Regions from separate parts of the Paucidesulfovibrio gracilis DSM 16080 genome, predicted to be linked through region 1. Evidence: predicted binding sites of a transcription regulator. Region 1 holds the regulator's gene; each other region holds the start of a gene.
What was found. The regulator sigma-54, encoded in region 1, starts transcription at its own class of promoters, with help from an activator protein. The targets are predictions, from matches to a motif close to CTGGCACGGNNNNTGCTT.
Positions count from the first base shown of each region.

Region 2: the regulator sigma-54 is predicted to act here: its motif matches at 2,836-2,853, upstream of B5D49_RS15120 (NifB/NifX family molybdenum-iron cluster-binding protein).
Region 3: the regulator sigma-54 is predicted to act here: its motif matches at 2,622-2,639, upstream of flgB (flagellar basal body rod protein FlgB).
Region 4: the regulator sigma-54 is predicted to act here: its motif matches at 4,466-4,483, upstream of B5D49_RS15110 (NifB/NifX family molybdenum-iron cluster-binding protein).

Region 1 is NZ_FUYC01000003.1:284,556-289,968, reverse strand. Features, by position in the region: gene B5D49_RS05650 (PTS sugar transporter subunit IIB) at 1-364, opposite strand, end outside; gene B5D49_RS05645 (PTS sugar transporter subunit IIA) at 361-813, opposite strand; gene rapZ (RNase adapter RapZ) at 816-1,697, opposite strand; gene B5D49_RS05635 (PTS sugar transporter subunit IIA) at 1,711-2,160, opposite strand; gene hpf (ribosome hibernation-promoting factor, HPF/YfiA family) at 2,163-2,696, opposite strand; gene rpoN (RNA polymerase factor sigma-54) at 2,735-4,150, opposite strand; gene lptB (LPS export ABC transporter ATP-binding protein) at 4,418-5,143, opposite strand; gene lptA (lipopolysaccharide transport periplasmic protein LptA) at 5,146-5,413, opposite strand, start outside.
Region 2 is NZ_FUYC01000025.1:3,520-8,932, reverse strand. Features, by position in the region: gene kamA (lysine 2,3-aminomutase) at 1-215, shown strand, start outside; gene ablB (putative beta-lysine N-acetyltransferase) at 205-1,062, shown strand; gene B5D49_RS13495 (hypothetical protein) at 1,156-1,395, opposite strand; gene B5D49_RS13490 (glycosyltransferase family 9 protein) at 1,695-2,738, shown strand; gene B5D49_RS15120 (NifB/NifX family molybdenum-iron cluster-binding protein) at 2,880-3,455, shown strand; gene B5D49_RS13480 (FadR/GntR family transcriptional regulator) at 3,930-4,676, opposite strand; gene B5D49_RS13475 (glycosyltransferase) at 4,946-5,413, opposite strand, start outside.
Region 3 is NZ_FUYC01000001.1:308-5,720, forward strand. Features, by position in the region: gene fliF (flagellar basal-body MS-ring/collar protein FliF) at 1-1,293, opposite strand, end outside; gene fliE (flagellar hook-basal body complex protein FliE) at 1,334-1,657, opposite strand; gene flgC (flagellar basal body rod protein FlgC) at 1,701-2,138, opposite strand; gene flgB (flagellar basal body rod protein FlgB) at 2,139-2,549, opposite strand; gene B5D49_RS00025 (tetratricopeptide repeat protein) at 2,982-3,545, shown strand; gene B5D49_RS00030 (IMP cyclohydrolase) at 3,698-4,297, shown strand; gene hflX (GTPase HflX) at 4,387-5,413, shown strand, end outside.
Region 4 is NZ_FUYC01000006.1:62,315-67,727, reverse strand. Features, by position in the region: gene B5D49_RS08275 (sulfite exporter TauE/SafE family protein) at 1-788, shown strand, start outside; gene B5D49_RS08270 (HD-GYP domain-containing protein) at 1,259-1,903, shown strand; gene B5D49_RS08265 (iron-sulfur cluster carrier protein MrpORP) at 2,114-3,370, opposite strand; gene B5D49_RS15110 (NifB/NifX family molybdenum-iron cluster-binding protein) at 3,504-4,415, opposite strand; gene B5D49_RS08250 (sigma-54 interaction domain-containing protein) at 4,588-5,413, opposite strand, start outside.

The DNA of each region.
Region 1 (5,413 bases):
CAGCGACACTGGGAGAAAGTTGCCGTTTTCCAGGAGCATAGTGAATATTGCCGATATTGATGGATTGAAATCTGAATCCGATTTCATAGGCACGGCGTGCGTCCTCACAATTGGAAAAAAGCACAAGGGCCGCGCCCTGGGCAGATGACCATAGCGCAATTTCCTGCAAATGCAGCAGGTCATTAATCGACACAAAAGAGGTCGACATGGACTGGGGAATGGCAAGAGACATAATTTCCTGTGTCAAAGGGTCGTCCGAAACGTCATCGTTTGCGACAATAATCCCCTTTGCCCCGACATAAGGAAGCCACGTTTCCACGACTTGGCCGTGAACCAGTCGGTTATCCACTCGAACCCAGTTCACGCTCCGCCTCCCTGGCGGGAACCAGAACGTCGTGAAAGCATTTCACCCGCAACCACGATGCCCTGCCGTCCAGCGCTTTTCACCTGCCCGGCCATCTCCTTCAGCGGCAAATTGCGGACCTGAAACGCCTTGACCACCATCGGCAGGTTCACCCCCGTTATCACCTCAAGCTGATATGATTTCAATAGTGAAAGACTCAGCGTTGTCGGGGTGCCGCCAAATAAATCCGTGAGCACGAGCACACCGTCACGCGTCGCGCCACATTGTTCAACGGCTTCACGAATAGCATCGACCACAGAATCCACCGCCGATCCAGGAGGTACGCCAATGGCCCGCACATTATCCTGGGATCCGGAAACGATTTCGGCGGCCTCCAGCAGTCCGGTTCCAAAAGTGCCGTGCGTGACCAAGACCACGCCCACCTGACGAGACATCTTCGAATCTGACATGATTACCCTAACTCACAATGCCGATGTTCCATCGTTACTGCGTAGCCACTGTCCTTCAGCACTTTGTAGAGCAGCTCTCCTGTGGCCACGGAACGGTGGCGACCGCCCGTGCAACCGAGCGCTACAGTAACCCTATAGCGCCCTTCAGTGGCATAGAGCGGCAAAAGATAACAAAAAAAATCTACAAACCGCTTTTGAAATGCTCTTCCAACCTCACTCTCTAAAACGTAGTGCGAAACCTGTGTATCCTTACCTGAAAGGTTCCGCAACGCAGGATCAAAATAAGGATTCGGCAAAAAGCGAAGGTCAAAGACTAAATCCGCATCAATGGGAACCCCATATTTGAATCCAAAAGTCAACAGATGGACCCGCATACAGGAACTGGGAGCCTCAAGATCGGTCCACTTTTCCTGTATGATCCTCCGCAAGTCATGAATGGAGTACCCCGTGGTATCCACAACCAGATCAGCACTCTCGCGAATCGGAGCCATGAGCTGGCGTTCCGTATCTAAAGCCTGCTCCAGCCCAAGGGCATTGGTTTCCAAAGGATGCAGTCTTCTGGTGGTGGCGTAGCGGGTCAACAGCGTATCTTGTCGTGTTTCCAAAAACACCACCTGGGGTTTCATACCCATGTCCGCAAGCTGCGCGGTTGCGCTGTCCCACTCTTCGACAAAGTCCAGCTGCCGAAGATCCATGCCCAAGGCAAGACCTCGATGAGCCTTGTCCATTCCCTGAAACAGTTCCACCATACGCGGCAGCATGGAAGCGGGAAGACCGTCCACACAAAAAAAGTGTAAATCCTCAAAAACGTTGAGAGCCGTACTCTTTCCTGCACCGGAAAGCCCCGTAACAACGATCAGAGGGAAAGATCCACTTTTTTTCACGCCAACCCCTTGCTCAAGTGGCCTGAAGCAGTTGCCAAAGGCCATCCTTGCCGTCCGCAGCCATAAGGTTGGCTCGGAAAGTCTGGTCCTTGAGCAGCCGTGATATGTGGGCGAGGATACGAAGATGCAATCCGGCCACCTGTTCCGGGGCCATTACAAGAAAAACGATATGGCAGGGGGCGTGGTCCAGGGATTCAAATTCGACCCCCTGGGGACTCCTGGCCACGGCCACCACTATTCGATCCAGGGCTTCAAGCTTGCCGTGAGGTATAGCGATACCATCCCCAATGCCTGTGGAACCGAGGCTCTCCCGGTCCATAAGAACCTGGACGGCTTGTTCAGTATCCAACTCCGGCATGGTGCTGGAGATGCACTCTACAATTTCACGGAGCACCTCCGCCTTTGAGGCGGAGGTCAGCTCCGGTATAATCAGTTGTTTGTTAAGATATTCGCCGAGTCTCATTGTTAGTTACCAGGATCAATCAATCCGTAATCGCCGCCTTTGCGACGGTAAATGACGTTAATTCCCTCGGTTTCAGCATTGCGAAACACGAGGAACTCGAACTTGAGCGAATCGAGCTGCATCGCCGCTTCCTCAACGGACATGGGCTTTGGCTCATAATTATCCGTACCGGTGATGGTCGGAGCGGCGCCGCCATCGGCCAAAGTAAAGTACTCGGTTCGCACATCCCGCGCTGCCTTGCGGCGCTTATCCTTCATCTTCTCGCGCACTTTACGCAGCTGGGCCTCCAGCTTGTCAACCACGCAATCAATGGTGGCATACATATCCGGAGACTGCTCAAAAGCCGAGATATGGATGCTGTCCGCGTTCAAGACCACATCAGCCTGCTGGCGGGTTTTTTCCACGGCCAAGTTGACCTGAAGATCGGACTCGTCCGAATCTTGAATGAACTTGGAAACCTTGTCGAACCGCTTGGCAGCATACTCCTTGAGGTGGGGAGAGGGGTCGAAATTCTTAAAGTTGAAACTGATGTTCATGCACAATCCTCCTTGGAGTAGAGGTTGAGTGGGCAATGTTATAAAATCTGCTTGCGCTTCGAAGACGAGGGGATATCCATAGCCGAACGGTATTTCGCAACGGTACGCCGCGCAATATTTACGTCCAGTTCAGCTTTGAGCATCTCGCCGATCGTTTCGTCGCTCAGCGGTTTCTTCGGATTTTCACCACTGATGAGTTGCTTAATCAGCGCCTTGACCGATTCCGAACCAACCTGAGTGCCGTCTCCCAGATCCAGAGCGCTGTTAAAGAAAAACTTCAGTTCAAATATCCCATGCGGTGTGGAGACATACTTGCTCGTCGTAATCCGGCTGACCGTGGATTCATGCATATTAATGTCTTCCGCCACGTCTTTAAGGATCAGCGGTTTGAGCTTGGCCACGCCCTGTTCGAAAAAATCACGCTGAAAACGGACAATACTCTCCATCACCTTATACAATGTTCGCTGCCGTTGATATAAACTTTTGAGCAGCCAGGCCGCGGATCGCATTTTGTCCTGAAAATATTCCTTATCCTTGCCGGTACAATTCCCAATATCGTCCATGTAGAACGAGTTGAGCGTCAAGCGGGGCAGTCCATCCTCATTCAGCACGATAACAAAATCATCACCATATTTATACACGAAGACATCCGGGCTGACATAATGCGGCTCCGTGCTGGAAAAACTCGCCCCGGGCATTGGATCTAGTTTTTGAATAACTTCAATATATTTCTTCAGTTTATCAAGACTGATCTTAAACTTTCTGGCTAACGGCTTATAGCGACGCTTCTCCAAATCTTCCAAATGCTGATCAACCAAGTCCAACAGGATGGGATCCGTATAATCAAAAAACTCAAGCTGGACCTTCAGGCACTCACGCGGTGATCTGGCCGCCACGCCCACCGGGTCCAGCCGCTGAATCCGCTGGATAACGCTTTCCACGGTTTCGGGATCAGACTCCACAAGCGCTAGCAAGTCCTGAACATCTGCCTGCAAATATCCCCGATCATCCAGATTCCCCAGAACGACATCACCAACGGCCAACTCTTCGTCGGTAAAGTTGGAAAGCCGCATCTGCCAATTTAGATGACCATGCAGGGAGGGTTTTGAGGCAAGCCGTGCTTCAAACGACAACCCCTCTTCGGGGATCTCTGCTTCACGGACCTGGGACTGCTTGGATGAGCTGGAGAACTCACCAATGTAATTTTCCCAATCAGCGTCACGCATCAACTCCGCCTGGGCATCCCCCTCCTCGCTCTCCTTGGATTGCGTATCTTCTGGTTGCGGGTCGTCGGCTTCCTTTTCATCAAGAAACGGATTTTCCAACAATTCCTGCTGTACGGATTCAAGCAATTCCAGGCGGGAAAGTTGCAGCAACTTGATGGCCTGCTGCAGTTGCGGCGTCATGACAAGTTGCTGACTGAGCTTGAGTTGTTGTCGTAATTCCAGTCCCATACTACCCATCGCCACGGCGCGCCGCATGAAACTCAAAAGAATCAACACGGGGCCGTCGGTTAGAAATGATATCCTTGCCTCTACTATCTCACAGATTAGCTACTCGCGCAAGGAATACATCTTAACATACTGAAAAAATAGAAATACGTCGCTTTGAGAGAGCGACATGAAAGAACTGTACCAACCTTCATGCAGGCTGTAAATCCACAACGACCAAAAAGCCGGACGAAAAAAGGAGGTAATGCGGAGATCAGGGAGGTAAAAGTATCAAAGGCAAAAATTTTCGCCGAGGTACACCTTTCGGGCCTTGGAGTCCTGAACAATCTCGTCAGGGGTGCCTTCCAGAATAATCGTCCCCTCGTACACCAAATATGCCCTATCGCAAATATTCAAAGTTTCTCGCACATTATGATCTGAAATTAAAATCCCGATCCCCATCTTCTTTAAAATCGAAATGATCTCCTGAATATCAATGACCGCAATGGGGTCAATCCCAGCAAACGGCTCATCGAGAAGAATAAACTTCGGATTCATAATCAGAGCACGAGCGATTTCCAGGCGGCGACGCTCCCCACCGGACAGAAACATGGCTTTTTGATGCGCCAGCTTGGTTATGTTGAACATGCGAAGCAGTTCGGCGGCCCGCTTGCGGCGCTGGGCCCGCTTCAGGGAGGTCTGCTCCAAAATGATCATAAGGTTTTCCAACACAGTGAGCTTACGAAAAACCGAACTCTCCTGCGGAAGATAGGACAGCCCCATGCGAGCTCGTTCATGCAAAGGAAGTCTGGTGATTGCACGAGAACCGAGGGAAACGGACCCGGAGTTGGGTTTGATGATGCCGGCAAGCATATAAAAAGTGGTTGTTTTACCCGCTCCGTTGGGACCAAGCAAGCCCACGACTTCTTTACGGGTCAAAGCCACATCCACCCCGTGAACCACTTCACGCTTGCCGTACCGTTTGGAAAGCCCGGTGGCCGAAAGCTGGTCGGGCATCTCTACGGTGCCTCCATGCCTTCCGGGGCAAACAAAATCGCCTCCACACGCTTGCCGCTGCCGCCCACGACTTCACTCCGCTTCTCGCGGACGTAGAATTTGATCACCTTTCCCGTAACCTTGTTCTTCCCTTCAGTAATCACCGGATTTCCCTGCATCAGCAACAAAGCTTCCTTGACGTGGTACGTCACGGTATCACTCTTCCCTTCAATCTCATCCTTGCGCATCGTTACGCCGCCAGATGCCACAATTCGATCGATCTCTTCACCT
Region 2 (5,413 bases), on a different contig from region 1:
AAGGCGTGATCACCACCTACGCCGAGCCGGAATCCTACGAGCCGCAGTATTGCGACCGCAATTGCACGGACTGCAATCTCCAGCTCAAGGAAGAGGACGCCGAGGAAAAATGCGTGGGCATTGAAAAACTGCTCTCGGACTGGGACGACACCCAGAGCCTGACCCCGGCGGAAAACGAGCGTATGGAACGGCGGACGGATCACGATGCAGCCTGATGTCATCGCCCGCATGGGTGAATCGTTGGTCCAACACGGCCCGCTCAACGGGCGGGCCTACCTCATGCACCTGGCTCCGCAGGATTGCCCGCGCATCATCAGCCGGCTGGACCGGCTGGCCGAGGACAACGGCTATACCAAGATCTTCGCAAAGGTTCCGGCCTCGGCCAAACAGGACTTCGAGGCTGCGGAGTATCGTGTGGAGGCCTGTGTGCCGGGGTTTTTCAACGGCAATGAGGACGGCTTGTTCATGGGCCGCTATTTTGCGGACTGGCGGCGGGTTGCCGCGGATGCGGAAATCCTGAAGGATGTGATCCGCACGGCAAAAGCCAAGGCAAGCCAGACCTCCGGGCGGAATCCGCTTCCCCCTGGATGGGAACTGGACCGGCTCGGTCGGCAACACACCCCGGATATGGCCGCTCTCTACAGCGCCGTGTTCGACTCCTATCCTTTTCCCATCCATGATCCAGCGTACCTGCGCGAGACCATGGAGAGCCATGTGCGGTATTATGGGGCGTTCCAATCCGGCCGCCTCGCCGCGCTCTGCTCCGCAGAAATTGACGGGGAAAACGGGTGTGCGGAAATGACCGACTTCGCCACCCTGCCGGATTTCCGGGGGCAGGGACTGGCCGCGCATCTGCTCGGGTTCATGCACGGCGATCTGGAGCAGAACAACGACGCCCTGAACCTCAAGACGCTGTTCACCATTGCCCGCGCCGCATCCTACGGCATGAACATCACCTTTGCCCGGGCCGGATACGAGTTTGCCGGAACACTGCCGAACAACACCCAGATTTCCGGCGGTCTTGAAAGCATGAATGTCTGGCACGCGCCCATGGGCGGCTGACCCAAAGAGAGAGACCGGCCTTCGGTGGTCCCCCCACGGGGTGCCGAAGGCCGTTTTTTTTTCTCCGGCCGGTATGCCGGGACACTGGAGTGGTTAATCTTCGGGATTGGTGAAGCGCTGGCCGATGATTTCCCCATCCTTGGGATTGGCTTCCACGCCAAGCCCCCGGGCCTCGCCGTGGCAGGCGAAGGTTTCGCCGCGCAGCTGCACATAGCCGGCGGAAAGTACGGTGGGATAGGGAATCTGCTCCCGCAGCTCCAGGAAGTCGATACGTTTGGGGAAGATCACGGGTACGGGGTCGCCGGAAAAGTCTTCAAACATGATGTACTTCATTTGATTCCTCCATCCCCTGCTGGGAGTTCCTGGCTGTGCGGCCTTTTGGAATAAAACTCCGTTGAAAAGTGCCTGCGGCGGCATTGCTGCCACGAATCCGGTACCCTGCCTTGCGCGCTGGTCCCCGAATGATCCGTCACGTCACGTTGCGCGCCGTTTTTTCGGCGTCCGCTTTTCCAACATCGAAAAAAGGCCGTCCGTGTTTTGTAGTCGGGTTGGCGCGGCATTTCAAGTGGTCGCGGACATGGTTCATCCCAAGTGTTGTCAGTCCGGTCCGGAGCGGGTAAGGATGGCGCGGTATGCGAGAAATTCAACGAATAGGCGTCTGGCAGACCGCGTTTTTGGGCGACGCCGTGCTCACTCTGCCGCTGCTGCAGGCCTTGCACGAGGCGTTTCCTGAAGCGGAGCTGCATTTTGTGGTGCGTGCGGGAGTGCAGGAGTTGTTTACGGCCCAGCCCGGCATCACCTCGGTAACGGGCTTTGACAAGCGCGGCACGCAGCGCGGGTTGGGTGCGGCCTGGGCCTTTGGCCGGACCATGGCGGCCCGGGAGCTGGATCTTTGGGTTTCGGCACACGCCAGCCTGCGCAGCGCGGTCACGGCCTTTGCCACGGGCGCGCCCATGCGCGTGGGCTATGCCGCGCCCCTGTATAACCGCATGGCCTACACGCACACCGTGCAGCGCGCCTTTGATCAATTCGACGAAATCGAACGCCTGTTGCGCTTGCTGCGCCCTTTGGATCTGGAACCCGCGTCAGGTGATTTTCCCTGGCCGGACATGGTGCTCCCGCCCTCGGCCGAGATCGAAGCCGAGGAGCTGCTCGGCTCCCTGCCCGGTCCTCTTTTGGGCGTGCATCCCGGTTCCACCTGGCCCACCAAGCAGTGGCCCGTGGAGTATTTCGCCCAGGTCGCGGCCACGGCCGTGGAAGCCGGAGCCACGGTGGTGGTTTTTGGCGGTCCGGGCGAGGAAGCGGATGCCGAAACCGTTGTGCGCGGTGCGGTGCAGGGGGCCGGTCGCGTGATCAACCTGGCCGGAGCCGTGAGTTTGCCGGTTCTTGCCGCGTGCATCCGCCGCCTGGATGCCTACCTGACCAATGATTCCGGGCCAATGCATTTGGCCTGGATGCAGCGCGTCCCCACATTGGCGCTGTTTGGGCCGACGGTTCGCGAGCTGGGATTCTTTCCGCGCGGTCGCACGGCCCATGTCCTGGAGGTGGCGGAGCTTTCGTGTCGCCCTTGCGGTTTGCACGGCCCGAAACGTTGCCCCCAGGGACATCACCGCTGCATGCGGGATATGCAGCCCGCTTTTGTGTGGGAGCATCTTGCGCCCATGCTTGGTGCGTAGACGCACCATTCTCCTGTTTTTTTTGTTCTTCGGGCGCAATTTTCGCCCTTTCCGTTTTTTTTATTTCCCACCACACTGAAATACTTTTAGTTTTTGTTTGGCACAGCCCCTGCATAGCTTCCTGCAAAACAGGAGGTGCGAATGATAATCGCAATCAGCAGCCAGGGACCGACCCTGGATCACGCCGTGGACCCGCGTTTTGGGCGGGCAGCCGGTTTTATTTTGTTTGATACGGAAAGCCGCGAACACCGCTGGCTCGAAAATACGGCCAATGCTTCCCAGGCGCAGGGCGCCGGTATCCAAACGGCCCAAGCAGTGGCCGAATCCGGAGCAAGCCTCGTGCTCACGGGTCGTGTCGGTCCCAAGGCGGAAGCCGCTTTGCAGCAGGGCAACGTTCGTATTGCCTTTTGCGCGGAAGGCACGGTGCGCCAGGCTCTGGAGCAGTTTGAAAAGGGCGGCTCTCAGGCTGCCGCGCCCGCGCAAGGCATGACCGCTGGTCCTGCGGGTCCGTCCGGTCAAGGCATGGGCGGTTGCGGTCGCGGCATGGGCGGCGGCGGTGGCCGCGGCATGGGCGGCGGCGGTGGCCGCGGCATGGGCGGCGGCGGTGGTCGCGGAATGGGCGGCGGCGGTGGTCGCGGTATGGGCGGCGGCGGTGGCCGCGGTATGGGCGGCGGCGGTGGCCGTGGCATGGGCGGCGGAGGCATGGGAAATCGCTGATTTCCTTCCGGCCGCTCCCTAAGGCCAGGTGTCGGCTCCCGGGCGGATTGGCGCTTCAGACAATCCCTTTCCTTTGCCGGGCATCGTCCATGCGGGCATCTGCCTGTCTATTTGCAACGTAACGACACATCATTGATTTTGATGTATTATCCTCCATGCGCCGTGTTTCGTGAATTGTTCCCGGAGCGCGGCGCTTCCCTACCTACAGAGCGGATCTCTTCATGCAACAACAGCCCGGTTATTTTGCCGGGCTGTTGCTCTTTTGGAATCTTGGCAATGGTTCGTCCTCCACACTACGCATCCCGGCAAAAAAAGCGCGCAGACATGACGCGTCGTACAGAACCGGCTTGCAAGCCGGAGCGATGTGGGCAGGCATGCCAAACAGCCCGGCTTGAAGGCTGTCCGGTGGATTGCCTTATCCGGGCTATTGGGTTGGAGCACCATCAGTGCAACCGTCGGCCATGGCCGGGGCGGTCAGTCGTCGGTGGAGTAGCGTAGCGGGCCGGTCAGCTCAATGCCCTGGCGCTTGGCACTGCTCATGAGGTGGGCGTACACGGCGGCGCGGGCGTCTTCCGGGGATTGACGCAGGATTGCGTCGTAAATCACCGAGTGCTCTTCCAGAACCATGCTGGCGCGCTTGAGATCCTTGTTGGACAGGGAGCGGGCTTCCTGCACGCCGCCAAGCATTTTTGAGGAAAGAAATTTAATAAAGCTGGTAATATATTCGTTGTGTGCGGCTTCGGCGATGAGGCAGTGGAACCGGTAGTCCGGCACCAGCCCGGAGGTTTTGTTCTCAATGGCCAGACGCATGTTTTCCAGGTAGTCGCGGAGCACGTCTACCTGCTCCTGGGTACGTCGCGCCGCGGCCAGGGCCGCGCTTTCGCCTTCCATTATCAAACGAAACTCAATGATCTGCGCACGTTCGCTCTTGGAGGAAAACGCCGACGGCAGGGTAAAGGTCTTGCGTGCGTCAATGCCGCGCACCACGGGTCCGCTGCCGCGCTTGGACTCGATCACGCCTTCGAATTTCAGGCGGGCCAGGGCTTCGCGTACCACGGTGCGGCTGACGTTGAAGGTATTGGCCAGGGACTGTTCCGAGGGCAACACATCGCCGGGCTTGAAGTCCCCGCCTTCGATCTGGCGCATTATGATGCCGGCCAGTTCCTCGGGCAAGGTTTGTCGTTTTCCGATCACAGGGGTGTCAAATTTGGTAACCGTCATAGAAAATTTATAGCCTTCACAAGAAAGTTGATCAAGTAGAAGTAAACACATTCGTCGGACACGGTGTGTTTGTCATACAAAGCAACGTGAGGCGTGTGTATGGCCTGATTTGCTCCAACAATCAACCCCCAAGATTTCGTCCGCAATTCGAAAACACGGAATGTTTGCCGACGAACAACAGTGCGAGGAAGAAAATGGACCGGAGGCGTCAGGGCAACACGCAGCAGCGCTGGAAACAATGCAGCGGCTTTCTGCCGGGTGACGTTTTGTTACAATCCGGCTTGCCGGGCCAGCCAGGATTCCAGGATGTCGGCCTGTTGCTCCAGATGAAAACCCGAGGCGCACGCGGTGCGGGCCTGCTCCTTGGCCTGCTGCAAAGCGTGATCCGGCAGGGTCAGCGCCGCTTCCAATACGGCCTGGAATTCATCCGGTCCTGCCTGGGCCGGGAGGAGGTAGGGATCCAGTTCCCTGGGCCAGACCTCGCGCACGCCGCCCACGTCCCGGCTCACGGGCAACAGCCCGCAGGCCATGGCCTCCAAAAGCGTGTTGGGCAATCCTTCGCTCACCGAGGCCAGCACAAAAATATCCGAACGGGCCAGCACCGATTCCACGTCGTTTTGAAATCCACTGAAGCGGACGCGTTCCTCCACGCCCAGGGTGCGGGCCAGGGTACGCAATTGGGCGTCGCGGTCCCCGGTCCCTACGATTTCCAGGATGCCCGGCGCTTGAACTTTGCG
Region 3 (5,413 bases), on a different contig from region 1:
TTCCAGCATGGTGCGCATCAGGGAATCGCTGTCAATGCCCTCGGGTACGCCAAAGGAGATGTTGGAAACCTCCACACTGTCGGCACGCTCCGGATCAAAGCCAATGGCGCTCTTTACCAGACGTTCATACTCGGCCATTTCCTCGGCGGTGCGCGGTGCGTAGACAGGGTCCGCCCCTTCCTCCGGGGTAGTATAGGTGCCGTCCACCAGGACCGCAACCGTCAGTCGCTTCAGTTCGCCCACCGGAGTGATAATACTTTGCTCTTCACGGTTGATTTCAAAATTCGAAGTACGGGTTTCCCGCGTGGAGTCCTGTGTGGACTGGGTTCCGGTGAATCCGTCACCCCGGAAGTTGGCCTCGGGTACGCCGCCGTCCAGATTGGCGCGCCCCTGGGTGGTTTCCTCGCTGCGGGTCTCGGAGCGCAACACCGTGGCGTCCGGGTCGAACAACTCCCGATGGATTGTGCGCTGGGAAAAATCCAGCTCCGCATTCACGCGGGCAATGATTTTACCCGGTCCCACCGCCGGAGTGAGCAGCTCCTGAATTCGCCGCTCCAGCTTGCGTTCCATCTCATTTTTATAATCCAACTGCGAGCTGGACAAGCCAACCGTGGCACCGTCTTCTTCGGGTTCATACAAAGGCTGTCCCTGCATGTCCGTCACGGTGATACGGCTTTTTTCCAGCCCCTCCACGGACATGGACACCAGGTTGACGATGCCGGTGATCTCCTTTTTGCCCAATTCGGCCCGGTCCTTGAGCTTGAGCACTACGGACGCGGACGGCGGAGCCTGTTCCTCAATAAACAAACTCTTGTGCGGAAGCACCAAATGCACTCTGGCGCGCTCCACCTGGGGAAACTCCGAAATGGTCCGGGCAAGTTCTCCCTGCAGGGCGCGCTGGTAGTTGATGTGCTGCACAAAATCGGTCTGGCCGATCTTGATATTGTCAAAAATTTCAAAGCCAATGCCTTGGCCGTGCAGGGTGCCTTCCCCGGCAATTTTCAGGCGCAGATCGTAAACACGGTCCGCGGGAACCATGATGGTCTGGCCACCGTCCTGCAGCTTGTACGGTTCTTTGGCGGCCTGCAGCATGGAGACCACCTTGGAGGCGTCCTCGGGATACAGCTTGGTATACAGCACCCGGTAGTCCGGCATGTTCAGCCAATAGATCATGAACACAAAGGCCAGGGTCACGATGACGCTGAGTCCGCCGATGAGCACACGCTGGGAAACAGTGCGGCGCTGCCAAAAATTTGCAAAGCGTTGCCAGGTTTCGGTCAGGAACGGGGGCATGGGCTTTCTCCTCAAAAAGTAGTGCTACGGTGATCCGGCCCTAGAAGGGCATGCGCATGATTTCCTGATATGCGGAGATGATCTTGCCGCGAACCGCACTGGTCATCTGCATGGCCACGCCGGCTTTTTGCATGGAGATCATCAATTCATGCACATTCTGGGTCTTTCCGGAGGCGAACTCCTCGATCATACGGGACTTCTCGCCCTGCATCTCGTTGACCTTGGACAACGAATCGGTGAGCGTCTCGCCGAACCCTTCCACCGGCTTTTTTCGCTGAGTGGTGGAGCGTACCTGCTGGGACAGTTCCTGCGCGTCCTGCATGGCATTTTTGTAGGCCTGCATGGCGACACTTTTAATCATGATTCCTTCCCCGGTGTTTTAGTTCCACAGGATGCGTCCATTTTGGCTATCGGCCGATGCGAAGCGCCTTGGTGAACATCTTCTTCACCGAGTCAATGGACTGGGTGTTGGCTTCATAGCTACGCATGGTGTTGATCATGTTGGTCATTTCTTCCACAACATTGATGTCCGGATACGCCACATAGCCCTCTTCGTTGGCATCGGGGTGTCCCGGCTCATACACCATCTTAAAAGGCCGGTCGTCTTTGACCATGCCCCGCACGGTCACACCGTGCAGATCTCGGTTGAGCTGGTCCTTCATGGCCTCATCAAAAGGCGTATAGACCGGCGAAGATTCCAGCGACAGCGCCTTCCGCTGGTATGGTCCCCCCTCCACGGTGCGCGTGGTCCGGGCATTGGCCATGTTCATAGAAATGACGTTCAGGTAGGCCCGCTGCGCGCGCAGGCCGGACGCGCCGATATCAAGTGCGGTCATGAAATCCATTTATTTGCTCCCATCCTGAATGACTTTTTGCAGTCCTTGGAAATTCTTGGTGATTACTTCCGCCAAGGCGTTGTAGAGCATGGCGTTTTTTCCCATCAGCGCCATTTCCTTATCCAGGTCTACACGGTCCTCGCCGAACACCTGGCGCGGCTCGAACTCCTTGATGCCCCGCCCTTCAAATCCATCCGCCGAAAAAGTGGACGGTAGATGCATGGAACTGGTGCGCGTAACCTTACCGCGTTGATCCAAGGCCAGAGCGTCTTGCAACCGATCTTCGAATTCCAGGCGACGGGCCTTGTATCCCGGAGTATCCACGTTGGCGAGGTTTCCGGCGACGAGGTTTTGACGCTCCAACCGAAGATCCAGAACCTTGGCGGTTACGTCGATATGCGATGAAAATAGTCCCTTCATGCCTTGCCTCTCTTCTGCTGGTCATTTTTTTCCGAGTGTCCCGCTTTGGGGTAACCCGACACGCAACCAACAAAGCAACAACCGTTCCATTTGAGTAACACCCTAACATAAAACCACTTTAATATTTTATGGTGTCCTGGGGGCTGTCGAAGAACCGTCGGCAGGCTTTGCCGGAAGCCAAATGAACACGCCATGCTTCGCCGAGCATCCCAGATTATAAACCCAGGATCCCAACTTGAAAGCCGAGGGCTATTCCTCGTTTACAGTTTGGAATAGTGAACTTTTTTACGGAATGAAACGCGACATGCCCAATTTCTCCACCACTGGAGTTTCTTTCATGGCACAAGCATTGCATTGCTTTTGCTGCCCACCTGGGCAGACATTTCAAAGCGCACGGTCTTGATCGACCGGCAGGAATTTGGAGGGGATGTCATGAGTACACACCTGGATTACGAGATCAACAAGGAACTCGGAGAATGCTATCTCTTTATGGGAGAGCTGGAAAAGGCCGAGGAATACTACAACAAGGCTGCCAAATCCAACGGCATTCATCCTGATCCGTATCTCGGTCTGGCGACCATCGCGGTGCAACGCGGCTCTCTTGAGGAAGCCATGGAGCAATATCGCAAGGCGCACACCATCGAACCTACGGACAAGAGTCACGCCGGCATCGGTCTGATTCTCATGGAAGCTGGTGAAGCAGGTGTTGCGTTCGAGCACTTTAGTGAAGCGCTGGCCATCAACCCGGAAAACATGGTCGCCCTGTTCAGCCTGGTACGGCTCGGACACGAAACGTCCAATCTGGAACTGGTGGTTCCGCACCTGGAGAATTACCTCTCCATCGATCCGGGCAAGCACGAAGTCCGCTACGCCTTGGCTGGTTGTCTGGTCTGCATGGACCGCAAGGACGACGCCATTTTGCATCTGGAACGCATCCTGGAAACCGACCCGTCCAATGAGTCTGCCCAGGAATTGCTGAATCAGATCAGCGTGTAGCTGACGCACGATTTTTTGTCCCCTCCGGGCCGCGTTGTCCACTCCTCGTCGGGTGGACAGCGCGCCTGCCGAATTTGGGGTCTACCCGGGTCTGAACTTGCGCACGCCCGGATTATCTGGCACTTCCTCACAAAACAAATGTGAGGTGTGTCATGGATTTTTTGCCTATCCGACGCGCTCTGCTGAGCGTCACCGATAAGTCGCTTCTTGTCGAATTCGCGACCTTTCTCGCCCAAAATCAAGTGGAACTGGTTTCCACAGGCGGCACTCGCCGCATGCTTGCCGAAGCCGAACTGCCCGTGACCCCGGTCAGCGACGTGACCGGCTTTCCTGAAATTCTGGGTGGCCGCGTCAAAACCCTGCATCCCAACGTGCATGGCGGCGTGCTTGCGGATAAAGATAATCCCGAACATCTGGAGACGCTCCAACAGCACGAGATCAAGCCGTTCGATCTGATTTGCGTCAATCTTTACAACTTTGCCGACGCCGCGAAAAAAGAACTGGATCTCAAGCAGGCCGTTGAGGAAATCGACATCGGCGGCCCGACCATGCTGCGCGCCGCCGCCAAAAACTTTCATTCCATCCTCGTGGTGCCGGGCGTATCCCACTATACCGCCATCATGGATGAAATGCGCGCCAACAAAGGCAAGGTAGGGCTTGATCTGCGCCGCCGCCTCGCTGCCGAGACCTTCGGCATGGTCTCCGAGTACGACCGCATGATCAGCGCCTACCTGACGGACCATACAGCCTGAACCGGTCCCCATCCCCAGCCTGCAAACCAAGGAGCAATCCCATAGCGCAACGCGTACAGGGCAACACCCAAGGGCTTAAGCCCAGTGAATTGAAACGGCTGAACCGACTGTATCAACGTCGCTACCCTTTGCGGGAAGTGGTCAGCGTTGAACAGGCCCGGGAGTTGGCAGGCCTTTCCCACGACATTGGCCGGCAAGTGGCTGTGTTGGTCAACCGCCAAGGTCGCGCCGACATGGTCCTTGTCGGTGACCCGGAAGCCATTTTCATTCCCGAGTTGCCCCGCTCCCGTCAGGGGGCTGGACGGCTTCGGGGCTTGCGGCTGGTACATACGCACTTCGGTTCCGAAAAACTCTCCCAGGAAGACCTGATGGACATGGTTTTCCTGCGCTTCGACAGTGTAGCTGCCCTGAGCGTCGATGCCGAGGGCTGGCCGGATCGGATTCAGGTCGCGCACCTGCTCCCGCCCAACCCTTCCCATCGCACCCATGAGCTGCTGTCCCCGGAGCGGTATGACCATCAGACCGTGGACCTGCATGCTCTGACCGAGGCGCTGGAAGAGGAATTCAGCCGCTCCCAACCCGGCCCCGAGTTGGAACATGGGGACCGGGCATTATTGGTCAGCGTATCCACGGCCTCAAGACAAATCCAGGAACGCTCTCTTGACGAACTTTCGGCGCTGGCTCGCACGGCCGGGCTTGTTCCGGCGGACATGCTGGTCCAACGTGTACGCAAGGCCGACCCGCGCACCATTATGGGCAAGGGCAAGCTCGCGGAACTGGAAGTTCGCGCCCTGCAATGCGGCGCTCGTCTCATCCTCTTTGACCAGGATCTTTCTCCCGCACAAATGCGGAATCTTGCGGAACTTACGGAACGTCGCGTCATCGACCGCACCCAGCTGATCCTGGATATTTTTGCCCAACGCGCCACCAGCAAGGCCGGGAAACTCCAGGTGGAAATGGCCCAGCTCAAATATATGCTACCGCGGCTTACGGGCGCGGGCAAAGCCATGTCCCGACTCATGGGAGGCATCGGCGGGCGTGGCCCGGGTGAAACAAAGCTCGAGGTAGACCGCCGCAGGGCGCGAGACCGTCTGACAAGGCTCAAAAAGGAGCTGG
Region 4 (5,413 bases), on a different contig from region 1:
GCGCGGCTGTCGGTTTTGCCTCCGGGCTTCTTGGAGTCGGTGGCTGCTTCATCATGGTTCCGGTCCAGTTTTGGGGCTTGAAGGCAATGGGCATCGCCCCGGACATAGCCATCCGTATCGCTTTCGGCACCAACCTGATGGTGGTTTTGCCCACGGCCCTGAGCGGGGCCATGGCGCATCATAAAAAAAATGCTGTTGTCTGGAAGGCCGGGATCATCCTCGGACTCACAGGAGCGGGCGGCGCCTTTATCGGTGCCTGGATTGCCTCCATCCTGCCGGCCAAAATCCTGACCGTCCTCTTCGGCCTGGCGGTCATCCTGGGCGGTCTGCGCATGCTCACGGCCAAGCCGCCCCAGGCTGCGCAAGCGCCGGTCCAGCGCCTTGCACCGTATGTGCTTTGGGGAATCCCCCTGGGCATTGTGTCCGGATTGATCGGCATCGGCGGCGGCGTGCTGATCATCCCCATCCTGGTATTTTGCCTGGGATTCCAGATGCACCAAGCCGTTGGAACTTCCACGGCCTTGATGATCTTTACCGCGGTGGGCGGCGTTCTCTCCTACCTTGTGCATGGATGGGGAACCCCGGGCCTGCCGCCGTGGTCCACAGGATACGTGAACTGGCTGCAATTCGCGCTGCTGGCCGGTTGCAGCATCCCCATGGCCGTGGTCGGGGCGCGTGCGGCGCACCTCCTGCCGGCAAAACAACTCAAGCAGGTCTTTGTCCTGGTCATGTTCTACATGGGATTAAAGATGACCGGCGTTTTTGCCCTGCTTGGCCTGCCGCTCTAATCCCATAAGCCAGCCGACTCTTCCCGGCAGGGTCGCTCTTCACGCGGCCCTGCCTTTTTTCCAAACAACCACCCGCCCGCAACAGGCACGGCGTCCCCCCGGTCCATGCCCTGCCGCCACGAACCCAAACACGAAAAGCACGCCGTTGCCCTCAAACATACTGTCCCAGCAATGGATACAGGCTGCTGCTTCCGCGCGTATCGGGAAAATCGTCCCCTGTTTTTTAGTTGAAATTGAATCTCAAATTCATTAGAGATTTACGTGAGCGGCATACCCCACCTGCTCACGACATCTCCGTCGGAAGCGGCGGACACGATCTATCAACACATGGAAACGACGTACTCACTGACCATAAATGAAAAAAACACGAGACACGCTTCACCCCGCCACGCCGCTGCTGCCCACGGGAAATGCCCGGCACACGGCAAGGCTACGGATCCCCCGGTTCAACCACCTGACAAGGATGCACCATGTTTCGAGATGACCTGACCTGCGGCGCGCCTCTGACCCAGGAAACCATTACCACGGCATTGCACGAATTTGCCGAATCCCTGGGAACGGCAGTGGATGCCCGCGACCACCATACACGCAAGCACTCCGAGGAAGTGGCCCAGGTTGCCTACGGACTGGCCGTACGCATGGGACTTTCCACGGCCCACGCCGATGTGATCCACGTGGCCGCCCACCTGCACGACGTTGGAAAAATCGGTATCCCGGACGCCGTATTGTTCAAGCCCGGTCCACTGACTCCGGCGGAATGGGCCATGCTCAAACGCCACCCCGCCATTGGCGCGGAAATCGTCCAGCCGGTGCAGGCGCTTTGCCGCTGCGGTATCCGGGAAATCATCCTCCACCATCACGAACGGTGGGATGGACAGGGCTACCCCCATGGTCTGCACGGCACGGAAATCCCACTCGGAGCGCGGATCATCGCGGTGGCGGACAGCCTTTCCGCCATGATGCAGCGTCGCCCGTACCGCAAGGCCATGCGATTTTGCGAGGCCCGGGAGGAAATCCTGCGATGCGCTGGTACGCAGTTTGACCCCAATGTGGTGGCCGCGTTCGAACGCAGTGCTTCCATGATCGGCCAGCTCATGGAAATGCTCAGCGACTAGCCCACCCGGATCCGGTTTGCGGTTCCCGGCAGGGGACCATGTCCCCCCTCAATGCTCTCTCAAGTCCCTACTGCCTGCGTGCTGCGCCACGCCGACATCCAGTTGCGACGTTCCCGCTTTGACCGCCACGAAACGAGGAGCGGCCCGGCTCCCCCCTGCAAAGGGGAACCGGGCCGCCGACCTGGAGAGGTGAGGTAGTACCTTGTATTCTTAGTGGTCGCAGGTGTTCGCGCCGGTCTGGAGCGAGCCTTTCATCCACTGTTCCAGCACTTTTTCCGGCTCCTGGGAGGGAGCGCCGACAATAACCTGGACGCCCTCGTCCTTGAGCAGGGATTGGGCCTTGGCCCCCATGCCTCCGGCGAGCACCAGGTCCACGTTCAACCCGGCGATCCACTTGGGCAGGACGCCCGGCTCGTGCGGCGGCGGGGTTTCGCTGGTGCTGGCCACCACGCTGCCCAGTTCCGTGTCCACATCATAGACCGCAAACTGTTGGCAGTGGCCGAAATGCTGGCACAACCGACCCTCGGCAATGGGCAGAGCCACACGCAGCGCGCCGTTGTTCTTGGCCAGGCTCTTGGGCGTGGGCAGTTGGTCCGCGGCAGGCTCCTGCAGGCTGTCCGCCAGCTTGAGCATGGGCTTGACCACCCGTCCCAGGGCTTGGGCTGCCGGGCTTTCGTGCTCCACCTTGACATAGGGGAAGCCCTCGTCTCCGGAGCGGGCCACTTCCGGTTCAATGGGAATCCGACCCAAGAAGGGCACGTCCATCTCGCGGGCCAATTGTTCGCCGCCGCCGGAATTGAAAATGTCGTACACTTTGCCGCAATCCGGGCAGGCAAAGCCGGACATGTTTTCCACGATGCCGAGCACCGGGTTGCCCACCTGCTTGCAGAAGGTCACGGAACGGCGCACGTCGTCAATGGCCACGCCCTGCGGGGTGGTCACGATGACCGCGTAGGCGTCGGGTCCGATGGTCTGCAGGGCGGAAAGCGGTTCGTCGCCGGTTCCGGGAGGGCAGTCCACAACCAGGAAGTCCAGATCGCCCCAGGCCACGTCCCGCAGGAACTGGGTGATCAGGCCCATCTTCACGGGACCGCGCCAGATCACGGCGTCGTTCTTGTTGGGGAGCATAAAGCCCAGAGACATGACCCAAAGATTTTTGCTCCAGGACACCGGCTCAATGATTTCCTGGCCGATATGGGGCTGCTTGTCCTGCAGGCTGAGCAGCCGGGGAACGCTGGGACCATGGACATCCACGTCCAGCAGACCCACCTGTTTTCCGGCCTGCGCCAGGGCCACGGCAATGTTGGTGGCCACTGTGGATTTGCCCACGCCGCCCTTGCCGGAAAGCACCACGATCTTGTGCTTGATGCGCGAAAGGTTGGTTTTCAGCTTCTGGTCTTCCGATTCACAACCGGAACAACCGCCCGCGCCTTGTCCCGAGGAGCAGCTGCCGCATGCGTCACTCATGATCTTTCACTCCTTAGAAATTTGTATGGTCCGGCCGCCCACGCCCGAAGCGTGCAAGGCGGCCCGGCTTATGTAATCATCACGATCCCGTTGTCAATGCATGTCGGGATCCCTTGGAATTGCCGACCCCGGCCTACCAGTGTCCTTCCTTGTCCGGTCCGTCCGCGGGAGCGAGCTTCCCGGCCTTGTAGGCCTCCAGATTCTCGGCAGCGGTGCCGCCCTGGCCCAAAAAGACCTGAATGCCGCCCTTTTCCAATGCCATAAACGCCTTGGGTCCCATGTGGCCGGTGATCACGGCCTTGGCGCCGGTGGCGCCCACGGTCTGGGCGGACTGAATGCCCGCGCCCTGGGGCAGGCTCAAATTCTGCTCGTTGTTCACGTATTCATCCGCACCGGTTTCCAGATCATAAATCAAAAATCCGGCAGCGCGCCCAAAGCGGGGGTCCAGTTTGCTTTCCAGGCCCGGGCCTTCGCAGCTGATGGCTATCTTCATGGTTTCTCCTTGGTTGAACGTCTGTTGTTCGGGCATGGGAGCGGGCATTTGGCCGCAGCACGTACCTGCGGTTCCCATTGTGGGGATGACCGCACTTCGCGACCGGCGACCAGCTCCCGGTCCCTGGGGACCATGCCCCAAGCCATGCCCACGCCCATATCCGCGCCCCGGTCCGTTTCCTCGTCCGGGTCCGCAGTCCTGGCCCGCACCGTTGCGACGACAACGGCAACCGGGCATGGTCAATTGTTCAAGCGTGTTCTGCCGCACAGCGGCGAGCACTTCGTCCACCCGGCCACGCAGCCAGGGCCGCAGTTCCAGCCCTGCCGCCTCCAGGGAGTGGCGAACACCGCCGCACACCCCGCCGCAGATGACGAGATGAACCCCGCAGGCCAATATGGCGGATGTCCTGTCCGTTGGGTCCTTTGAGGGAAGGGATACATGGCCTGCGGGGGTAATATTGTTCTCGTCGTCCAGGCGATACAGCCGGAACTCACTGGCGTTTTCAAAGACCGAGGCTAACCGGTCCTGGTAACATGCTAAACAGATAATCATACTTCCGACTCATCCGGCTGGACGTGTTGCTCCAGAGTTTGGTTTCGCTTAAGCACCGGCTGTGCCGAAGCAAACAAAATCAATGTATTTCAAACGACTAAACAGAATCAGGCCATCGCGCGAGCCAGAAGCAAGACAGAGAATGCGCCCGCGCAAAACTCGCCAAGGCGAATTATACGCCCACATTCTTGCAACGCCCCAACATACGGCGCAGCGTATCCTTGGAAATGCCAAGCTCCCGGCAGGTGGCCATTTTCTTGCCCTGGTTGCGCTTGAGCGCCCGCAGCACGGCCCGGCACTTGATTTCCTCCAGGGTGCCGCCCGGTTCGAAGATGTCTTCCTCGGAGGGCCGGTTCGGTTGCAGGTTTTCAGGGAGATGTTCCACCTGGATGAACCCCTCCTGGCAGAGAATAAAGGCGTATTCCAAAATATTTTCCAACTCGCGCACATTGCCCGGAAAGTCGTGCCGCAGGAAGATGGAGAGCACGTCCTCGCTGACGCCTTCCACCTGACGGCCCAGCAGGGCATTGTGGCGCTGAATAAAATGGTCGATGAGCAGGGGAAGATCCTCACGCCGCTCCCGCATGGGAGGCAGGCGCAACGTGACCACGTTCAGCCGGTAGAACAAATCCTGGCGGAATTCCCCGGTGGCCACGCGTTCTTCCAGGTTCCGGTTGGTGGCGGCCACGATGCGTACGTCGGTTTTGACCGGCTTTACCCCGCCCAGCGGCTCATAGGTGCGCTCCTGCAACACGCGTAGCAGCTTGACCTGTAAATTTCCCGGCAAATCCCCGATTTCATCGAGAAAAATGGTCCCACCGGCCGCCAACTCAAACCGGCCGGGCTTGTCTTTTTTGGCGTCGGTAAAGGCGCCGGCCTTGTACCCGAACAGTTCGCTTTCCAATAAATTATCGGGAAGTGCGCCGCAGTTCACGGCCACGAACGGTCCGTCCCGCCTGGCGCTGAGGTTGTGAATGGCGCGGGCGAACAATTCCTTG